DNA from 2 places in the Variovorax monticola genome. Region 2 is predicted to be linked to the other one. Evidence: riboswitches for the same ligand, from Rfam matches in the RefSeq annotation. Region 2 holds a riboswitch; the other holds the start of a gene.
The links. A riboswitch is a leader RNA that binds a small molecule or an ion and turns the genes downstream of it on or off. The one in region 2 is predicted to bind S-adenosylhomocysteine.

Region 1 (4,666 bases), on a different contig from region 2:
CGAACCAGCGCAGCACGCGCAGGCCGAGCGCCTCGCAGGCGTCGTGCAGGCGCTTCTCGACCACCGCATACATCGATTCGTCGCGCACGATGCCGCCCTTGCCGACCTGCCCTGGCTGCAGTTCGAACTGCGGCTTGACCAGCATCAGCAACTGGCCGTCGTCGGCCAGGAACTCGACCACGGCCGGCAGCACCAGCGTGAGCGAAATGAACGACAGGTCGCCCACGATCAGGTCGAAGCGCAGGTCGGCGGAGGCTTCACTCGACTCGCTCGCCTCGGCCTCGACGCTCTCGTCACCCTCTTCCTGCTCTTCCCGCAGGTCGTCCGCCGACAGCGCACGCGCATTGACGCCTTCGATGGCCACCACGCGCTCGTCCTCGCGCAACTTCGCATGCAGTTGCCCATGGCCGACGTCCACGCCGACCACCTTCGCAGCGCCGCGCTGCAGCAGGCAATCGGTGAAGCCGCCGGTCGACTGGCCGACGTCCAGGCACAGCTTGCCGGCCGGATCGACACCGCTCACCGCCAGCGCGCCTTCGAGCTTGAGCCCGCCGCGCGACACGTACCGGGCCTCGGCCGCATCGGCCAGCTCGAGCTCGGCCGATTCGGGCACTTCGTCCTTGTTCTTGACGACCGGGCGCCATGCGTCGCTCGTGCCCGCGTCGCGCCAGCGCATGCCGCCGGCAATGAGCCGCACGGCCTGCGAACGTGACGCGGCCATGCCGCGCTCTACCAACAGTTGATCAGCGCGCATGAGCGAAGCGCCGGGCCGCCCCAAGCAAGCTCGCACCGCAGTGCGAAGCACGAAGGTTTTTCATCGTGCGATCAGTACCGGTACGTGTCTGGCTTGTACGGGCCGTTCTTGCTCACGCCGATGTAGGCGGCCTGCGAGTCGGTCAGCTCGGTCAGCATGGCGCCGACCTTCTTCAGGTGCAGGCGCGCCACCTTTTCGTCCAGGTGCTTGGGCAGCACGTAGACCTTGCCGGCCTCGTAGGCTTCGGGCTTGGTGAACAGCTCGATCTGGGCGATGGTCTGGTTGGCGAACGACGACGACATCACGAAGCTCGGGTGGCCCGTGCCACAGCCCAGGTTCACCAGGCGGCCCTTGGCCAGCAGGATGATCTTCTTGCCGTCCGGGAAGGTGATGTGGTCGACCTGGGGCTTGATTTCTTCCCACTCGTACTTCTCGATCGACGCGACGTCGATCTCGTTGTCGAAGTGGCCGATGTTGCAGACGATGGCCTGGTCCTTCATGGCGGCCATGGTGTCGTGCGTGATGACGTCCTTGTTGCCGGTGGTCGTCACGAAGATGTCGGCCTTGTCGGCGGCGTATTCCATCGTCACGACCTTGTAGCCTTCCATGGCGGCCTGCAGGGCGTTGATCGGGTCGATTTCGGTGACCCACACCTGGGCGCTCAGTGCGCGCAGGGCCTGGGCCGAGCCCTTGCCCACGTCGCCGTAACCGGCCACGCAAGCCACCTTGCCGGCGATCATCACGTCGGTCGCGCGCTTGATGCCGTCCACCAGCGATTCGCGGCAGCCGTACAGGTTGTCGAACTTGCTCTTGGTGACCGAGTCGTTCACGTTGATGGCGCGGAACTGCAGCGTGCCCTTGGCGGACATTTCGTTCAGGCGGTGCACGCCGGTGGTGGTCTCTTCGGTCACGCCGATGATCTCGGCGGCCTTGCGGGTGTACCAGGTGCTGTCCACGGCCAGCTTGGCCTTGATGGCGGCGTAGAGGATGCGTTCTTCTTCGCTGGTCGGGTTGTCGAGCACGCCCAGGTCCTTCTCGGCGCGCTGGCCCAGGTGCATCAGCAGCGTGGCGTCGCCGCCGTCGTCCAGGATCATGTTCGGGCCTTCGCCCTTCGAACCCTTGGGGCCGAAGTCGAAGATGGCGTGCGTGTAGTCCCAGTAGTCGGTCAGCGACTCGCCCTTGATCGCGAACACCGGCGTGCCGGCGGCGGCAATGGCGGCGGCGGCATGGTCCTGCGTCGAGAAGATGTTGCACGAGGCCCAGCGCACTTCGGCGCCCAGGGCTTGCAGCGTCTCGATCAGCACGGCCGTTTGAATGGTCATGTGGATCGAGCCCGTGATGCGCGCGCCCTTGAGCGCCTGGCCCTTGGCGAACTCCTGGCGGATGGCCATCAGGCCGGGCATTTCGGTTTCCGCGATGCGGATTTCCTTGCGGCCCCAGGCGGCGAGAGACAGGTCGGCAATCGCCTGGTCGGCGGTGAAAACGGGGGCGGGCTTGAGAACAGCGCTCATGAGAACTCCAAAACTGGTTTGAAAGATGCCACTGCGCTCGAGGGGTCTGACAGAAAAATGACTCACCGCGAGAACAGCGGATGAGCGTGGTTGCGATGTGGTCCGAGCCTCACGCCTGACGGCGCTGCAACGCTCCTCGGAACGGCGGATTGTAGACGCGGCGCCCCGGCCCGCCAATCGCTCGGGTATCCCACATCACGGAAAGCGCGTTCTGCCGCACAGGCGTACATTGGCGCGCACCCAACCACGGAAGCCCTGCTCATGTCGCTCACGCAATCCAGAATTTCCTCGGCCCTGCTGGCCACGGCCGCGCTCGTCGCCACGGCAGGTGCGCCGGTGCTTGCCGCCGCGCAGAACGCAGACCCGGTGCGCATCCGCGGCACCATCGTGCGCGTCGACGCCAAGACCCTCGTGGTGCAGGACCGCGGCGGCGAGGTCGTCAGCCTTGCGCGCCCGGCCGACATGCCGGTGTCGGAGGTCTACCGCATCAAGCTGTCCGACATCAAGCGCGGCAGCTTCATCGGCACCGCCGCCATGCCGCAGGCCGACGGCACGCAGAAGGCCATTGAAGTGGTGGTGTTCCCCGAGGCCGCGCGCGGCACGGGCGAAGGCCACAGGCCCTGGGACCTGCTGCCCGACAGCACCATGACCAACGCCACCGTCGCCGACCTGGCCGCGGCGCCGAAGTCGGTGCGCGGCGGGCAGCAACTGCGCCTGACCTACAAGGGCGGCGAGAAGACCGTCATCGTGCCGCCGGACGCACCGGTGGTCACCTTCCGCCCCGGCACCGACGCACTGCTCGTGCCCGGCGCCAAGGTCATGGTGAATGCGCAGGACAAGAACGGCACGCCCACGGCGCTGCGCGTCACGGCCGGGCGCGACGGCTTCGCGCCGCCGATGTAGGCCGGGCAATCCAAGGGAAATCCCGCAGGCATTTGTGTGGCTGCGGTGGCCTCGGCCGCGCCGGTGCGGCGTATCGTGGCAAGGGACTTTCGCCGTCCGGCCGGTCCTTGCCACTCACCCGTTCACCCGCACAGGAGATTCCGCACCATGGCCACTGCCAAGAAAGCCGCCGCCAACAAGACCACTGCCAGCAGCAGCACGGCCGCGCCCAGCGCTGCCGACATGCTCAACCCGCTGAAGAATCTCAAGGGCATGACCGATCGCCTGCAGGAACTCAACCTGACCGGCGGCGCGGGCAAGCTGCTCGACAGCGGCCGCAAAGACCTGCAGGCGCTGATGCAGGCGAACGAAAAGTCCTACCAGGGCCTGCAGACGGTGGTGCAGCGGCAGACCGAGATGATCAAGAGCGCCATCACCGAGTGGCAGGCCGCCGCCAAGGAAATGCCGGGCAAGGACCCCAAGGCCAACCTCGCCAAGCTCGACGAACTCGGCCGCCAGTCGTTTCAGCGCGCCGTCGACGACATCAAGGAGCTGGCCAACCTGGCCGCCAAGTCGCAGGCCGACGCGTTCGACGTGGTGCGCCAGCGCATCCAGTCCAACGTGGACGAAGTGACCCAGCTGCTGCAGCGCAAGTAAGCCGGACCCGCCTCATGCCCGCAGCAGCCGCCCCGCAGCCCATCGAGCGGCGCACGCGCGTCAACGGCATCGAGCTCGCCTGGGACAGCTTCGGCGACCCGGCCGCCCCGCCGCTGCTGCTGGTCATGGGCCTCGGCGCCCAGATGGTGGCGTGGGACGACGATTTTTGCGCCCTGCTCGCCGAAGCCGGCGGCCATCGCGTGATCCGCTTCGACAACCGCGACATCGGCCACTCGAGCTACCTGACCGAGCTCGGCGTCCCCGACATCCAGCTGCTGATGCACCAGGCCATGGCCGGCCGGCCGCTGCAGGTGCCCTACACCCTGCGCGACATGGCCGGCGACTGCGTCGGGTTGCTCGACGCGCTGGGCATCGCGCGCGCCCACGTCGTGGGCGCCTCCATGGGCGGCGCCATCGGGCAGGAGCTGTGCATTCACCATGCGCACCGGATGCTGTCGTTCACCAGCATCATGTCGACCACCGGCAATCCGGCCCTGCCGCCACCCACGCCCGAGGCGATGGCGGTGCTGTTCTCGCCCTCGCCGACCACCTTCGAGGCCTATTTGCCGCACCACGCCAAGGTGTGGCGCGTGCTGCGGGGGACAGCGGACTTTCCGCTCGACGAGGCCCGCGACACCGAGCGGGCACAGCTCGTGTTCCTGCGCGGACTCAACCCGCCCGGCGTGGCGCGCCAGTTCGCGGCCATCCTGGCATCGGGCAACCGCAAGCCCGCGCTGGCCGGGGTGGACGTGCCCACCCTGGTGATCCACGGCGAGGCCGATCCGCTGGTGCCGGTGGCCTGCGGCGTCGACGTGGCCGATGCGATTCCCGGCGCAACGCTGCTGCGCATTGCGCGCATGGG
Region 2 (4,666 bases):
TGGGCGGCAGCAACGGCTTCTACCGCGAAGCGGCCTGAATTTAGCGACTCTGGCGACTCTGGCTTGGCCTCAGGCTGCGCGCACTTCGTGTCGCCGATGGGCTCCACAGGGTGACGGGGCGAGCCTGCCGGGCGGGGGCCACGGCCGGTGACGCACCCGGCCGCTAGAGCCCGCCGGCCTTGACGCCGCACTCCCCCGCCGCCTGGCGGTTGCGCGCAATGAGCGCCACGAAGCGCTGCGCGCCCAGCCCGAGCGGACGCTCGCGCGACCACACCACGTCGACCCACAGGTCCAGCCCGTTGCTCAGGTTCTCGAACGGAATCTCGATCAGCGCGCCGGCCGCCACATGCGGCTTGGCGAAGTTGCGCTGCAGCCAGCCCCAGCCCAGCCCGGCGGTGATCAGGCTCAGCGCGGCCAGCGCGTTGTCGGTGCGCCAGACGTGGCGCGCGAACACGAAGCGCGGGTCGCTGGTGGTCAGGTCGCGCCCGGCCACGACGATCTGCCGGGTGTTGGTCAGGTGGTCCTCGCGCAGCCGGCCGCCGTTGGTGGCGAGCACGGGATGGTCGGGCGCGATCACCGCCACCATCAGGTCGCTGCCCACCTCCTGAAAACCTTCGCGGCCGTCCAGGCTGGGGCGCTCGAACACCAGCGCCAGCTGCGCGCGGCCGCTGTGCAGCAGCGCCAGCGCATCGGCCTGCGGCGCCGCCAGCACCTCGACCTGCAGCAGCGGGTGCTCCCGCGCCAGTTCGGCCAGCGGGCCGCTCCAGGGGGCGGCCAGCAGCTCGGGCGCGATGGCCAGCGTGAGCCGGTCTTCCAGCCCCTGGGTCAGCGCCAGCGCCTGCACCTGAAGCTGCTTGAGCTGCGAGGCCAGCAGCCGCGCCTGGGGCTCCAGGGAGCGTGCGGCGGGGGTGGGCTGGGGCTCGCGGCCGCTGCGGTCGAACAGCGGCAGGTCGAGCTCGGCCTCCAGGTTGGCGATGGCCATGCTCACGGCCGACGGCACCTTGCGCAGCGCCCGCGCCGCCGCCGAAAAGGAGCCGTGGTCGATCACGGCCAGGAAGACCTCGACGTTGTCGCTGGAGAAAGCCATGGCGGTCGACCTATCAGTAAAACTGAAACAAGTTAACTTTTTATATCAGTGAATGACACATAAAGTCCAGTCATCGCAGTCACGAATCAAGAGAAGAAGTCATGCAGGGCATTCAACGTCGCATCGTTTACATCGGCCTTTACGAGGGCATTGCCATCGTCGCCGCCAGCGCGGGGCTGGCCCTGATGACGGACGCCGGCCTCGGCCATTCGGGCATGTTGGCGGTGGGCGCCTCGGTCATCGCGGTGATCTGGAACCTGGTGTTCAACGCGCTGTTCGAGCGCTGGGAGTCGCGCCAGGCCGTGCGGGGGCGCAGTGTGCGCCGCCGCATTGCCCATGCCATCGGCTTCGAGGGCGGGCTGATCGCCTTCCTGGTGCCGATGTTCGCCTGGGGCCTGGGCGTGTCGCTCTGGCAGGCGCTGGTGATGGACCTGGGCCTGGTGGTGTTCTTCCTGGTCTATACCTTCGTCTTCAACTGGGCTTTCGACCGGGTGTTCGGCCTGCCGGCCTCGGCCATGGGCGAGGCGCAACCAGCGTAAGCCTGCGCTTACTTAGCTGCTATCGTCGACCGGCTTTCGCTGCCCGGCAGCGCGCATGGCCAGGGCTCCGCTCAGGCGCAGGCGCTCGGTGTCGGTGAACAGCGTCGCGCCCAGCTGAGCCTGCTCGGCCTCGGACGCGCCTGCATAGCGTTCCAGGCGGGCGTTCCATTCCTGATTTTCCTGGTCGAGCGCAGCCAGCCCGCGCGCCACCTCGTGGCCATAGGCCTCGCTGCGCACGGCAAAGCGCTCCTGGGGGCTGGCGCCGCGTGCGTCGAGCGCCTCGGTCTGCGCCATCACGCCGACGTGGACCACGGCCTCCTTGCGCGCCTCGCGTTGCTCCGTCGACAGCCAGGCCTGTTCGCTCTGCGCAATCGCGGTGGCGCGCTGCCCGGGCGTGAGGGCGGGGTTGGCCAGCGCCTCCATCTTGTCGACCATGAAGTTGTCCTGGCGCATCTGCTCGCCGAACAGGCCTTCGATTTCCTCGGGCCTGAAATACCGGCGGCGCAGCGCGTCCTGGGCCCGCAGGGTGCGTCGCAGGTACGCCGGGTCGCCCGGTTGCGGCGGCGGCGTGGCTTGCAGGGCCTCCTGCATGTCCACGTAGCGCTCCAGCAGGCCCAGGGCGCGCACGCGCCAGTCTTCGCGCAGGTACTTGGCCAGCAGTGCGGGGGCCTTGGCCATCAACGCGGCCTTGTCGGGGGCCTGCGCTTCGAAAAGGACCTGGTCGAAGACTGAAATCAGCGCGCTGGTCAACAGCGCATCCGGCGCGGCGGGCGCGACGGTCTCGGGCACCGCCGAGGTTCCCACGCCCTGCGCGGTTTCGATGCCGCCCGGGGATGCCTCGACCGCCTCGGGGCCCGTCGCCCACCAGCAGCCGAAGGCGATCAGCCCCGCGCAGCCCGCGCTCGTGAATATCCAGCGCTTGTGCATGCGAGGGTCCTCAGAGCCCGGCGCTTTTCAGCCGCATCGCATGGTCCTTGAACAGCTGCGGCACCTTCTTCTCAAAAGACGGAAACCTGCTGCCATAGGTATTGCCCAGCACCTGGTTGATCGCGTCCAGGTGGTTCTGGCGATAGTCGCCCAGGTGCGTGCCCAGCCGCGTGGTGCAGGTGGCGAGCATGCCGTCGTTGGGCTCGCTCAGGAAGACCAGGTTGCCGACGGCCTGCAGCGGGAGGTCGCTCAGGTCGAACACGTTGAAGCCGGTCGACGCGCCGGCCCACGAGTAGTAGCGCACGCCGTTGACCGATGCCGCGCCGCTGGTCACGTCGCAGGACGAGCCCGCGGGCGGCCGCCCCTGCGGGTACTTTCTGTCGAAGGCCGCGCCGCCGGCCGTGGTCAGCGACGCCAGGGCGTTCAGCGGCGCTTCCGGAAAGTCGTTCGGGTTCCTGCCCGACAGGATGCCTATCGCCCGGTTCCAGTGGTTGACCACGTTCAGCGCGATCCGTTGGAACAGCCCGCCTTCGCGCAGCCGGGCCAGTGCGTCCGCGACCTTCGATCCGCCGTTCACGCCGCTCACCGACGTGACCGACGCGACGAGGTCCGGCGCCACGGCGGCGACGTAGCGCGCCGTGGGCGCGCCTTGCGAATGCCCGATCAGGTTGAACTTCTGCGCCGGGTTCCTCGACAACAGGCGCAGCAGCTTCAGTTGATACAGCAACTGCTCGCCGCGCACCTCCGAGGTGTTGGCGCCCGACAGCACCGAGGCCTGCACCTTGGCGCCGGCCTCCTGCAGCGTGCGTGGAATGTCGTAGAAGTAGTCGATGCCCAGCACGTTGTCGAAGCCGAGCAGGCCGTGGACCAGCACGATCGGGTACCTGGTCTTGGCTTCATCGGACGCCGCGTGGGCCGTGAGCGTCGTTGCCGCCGCGGCGGCAAGGCCGCAGCAGATGGCGATGGCGTGCACGGGGTTGGCTGCAGGTCGCAGCGATGCATGGTTGTTTCTGGCCATTTTGGCTCTCTCCCTTTGCGTTGCTTTACAAAAAAGAACGACCGTTCGAAAACGATCGGCCGGATTCTGTGTGCGTGCGCGAATATTGAAACTGGGGTTTTCCCCGGCCCGATTCGAATCGCCCTAAAATGCGCCCCTTCCCAAGGAGCGTTGCAGCGGTGGGCCTCGCAGGCCGACCGTCAGGCTTGGGGCGACAACGACGCTCGCCTGTTCGACTCTTCCGCAGGTGAGGCCATGTCCCAGATTTCCGCTCCAGCTACCCCCGATTCCGCGCCCCTGGCGCCCCCGCCCATGAAGCTGTCCGGCCTCGAGCCGGTCGCCATCGGCCAGGGCACGCTGTTCGTCAACATCGGCGAGCGCACCAACGTCACCGGCTCCAAGGCCTTCGCGCGGATGATCCTGAACGGCCAGTTCGAAGAGGCCCTGGCTGTCGCGCGCCAGCAGGTCGAGAACGGCGCCCAGGTCATCGACATCAACATGGACGAGGCCATGCTCGACAGCAAGGCCGCGATGGTTCGCTTCCTGAACCTGATTGCCAGCGAGCCCGACATCGCGCGCGTGCCGGTGATGGTCGACAGCTCCAAGTGGGACGTCATCGAGGCGGGCCTGCGCTGCATCCAGGGCAAGGGCATCGTCAACTCCATCTCCATGAAGGAGGGCGTGGACAAGTTCAAGCACGAGGCCAAGCTGGTGCGCCGCTACGGCGCCGCCGCGGTGGTCATGGCCTTCGACGAGAAGGGCCAGGCCGACACCTACGCGCGCAAGGTCGAGATCTGCGAGCGGGCCTACCGCATCCTGGTCGACGAGGTGGGCTTTCCGCCGGAAGACATCATCTTCGACCCCAACATCTTCGCCATTGCCACCGGCATCGAGGAGCACGACAACTACGCGGTCGACTTCATCAACGCGGTGCGCTGGATCAAGCAGAACCTGCCGGGCGCCAAGGTGTCGGGCGGCGTGAGCAACGTGAGCTTCAGCTTCCGCGGCAACGACCCGATGCGCGAGGCCATCCACACCGTGTTCCTGTACCACGCCATCCAGGCGGGCATGGACATGGGCATCGTCAATGCCGGCATGGTCGGCGTGTACGACGAC

Region 1: another riboswitch for S-adenosylhomocysteine. It lies ahead of ahcY (adenosylhomocysteinase); the one in region 2 lies ahead of metH (methionine synthase).

Annotation. Positions count from the first base shown of each region.
Region 1 covers NZ_JBPJZP010000008.1:112,405-117,070, reverse strand. The annotation lists gene ACSFA5_RS27205 (TlyA family RNA methyltransferase) at 1-754, opposite strand, end outside; gene ahcY (adenosylhomocysteinase) at 826-2,265, opposite strand; S-adenosyl-L-homocysteine riboswitch at 2,341-2,409, opposite strand; gene ACSFA5_RS27195 (hypothetical protein) at 2,527-3,168, shown strand; gene phaP (TIGR01841 family phasin) at 3,316-3,804, shown strand; gene ACSFA5_RS27185 (alpha/beta fold hydrolase) at 3,819-4,666, shown strand, end outside.
Region 2 covers NZ_JBPJZP010000007.1:30,389-35,054, forward strand. The annotation lists gene ACSFA5_RS24230 (homocysteine S-methyltransferase family protein) at 1-38, shown strand, start outside; gene ACSFA5_RS24235 (LysR family transcriptional regulator) at 164-1,087, opposite strand; gene ACSFA5_RS24240 (PACE efflux transporter) at 1,189-1,626, shown strand; gene ACSFA5_RS24245 (lipase secretion chaperone) at 1,639-2,553, opposite strand; gene ACSFA5_RS24250 (esterase/lipase family protein) at 2,564-3,571, opposite strand; S-adenosyl-L-homocysteine riboswitch at 3,708-3,783, shown strand; gene metH (methionine synthase) at 3,863-4,666, shown strand, end outside.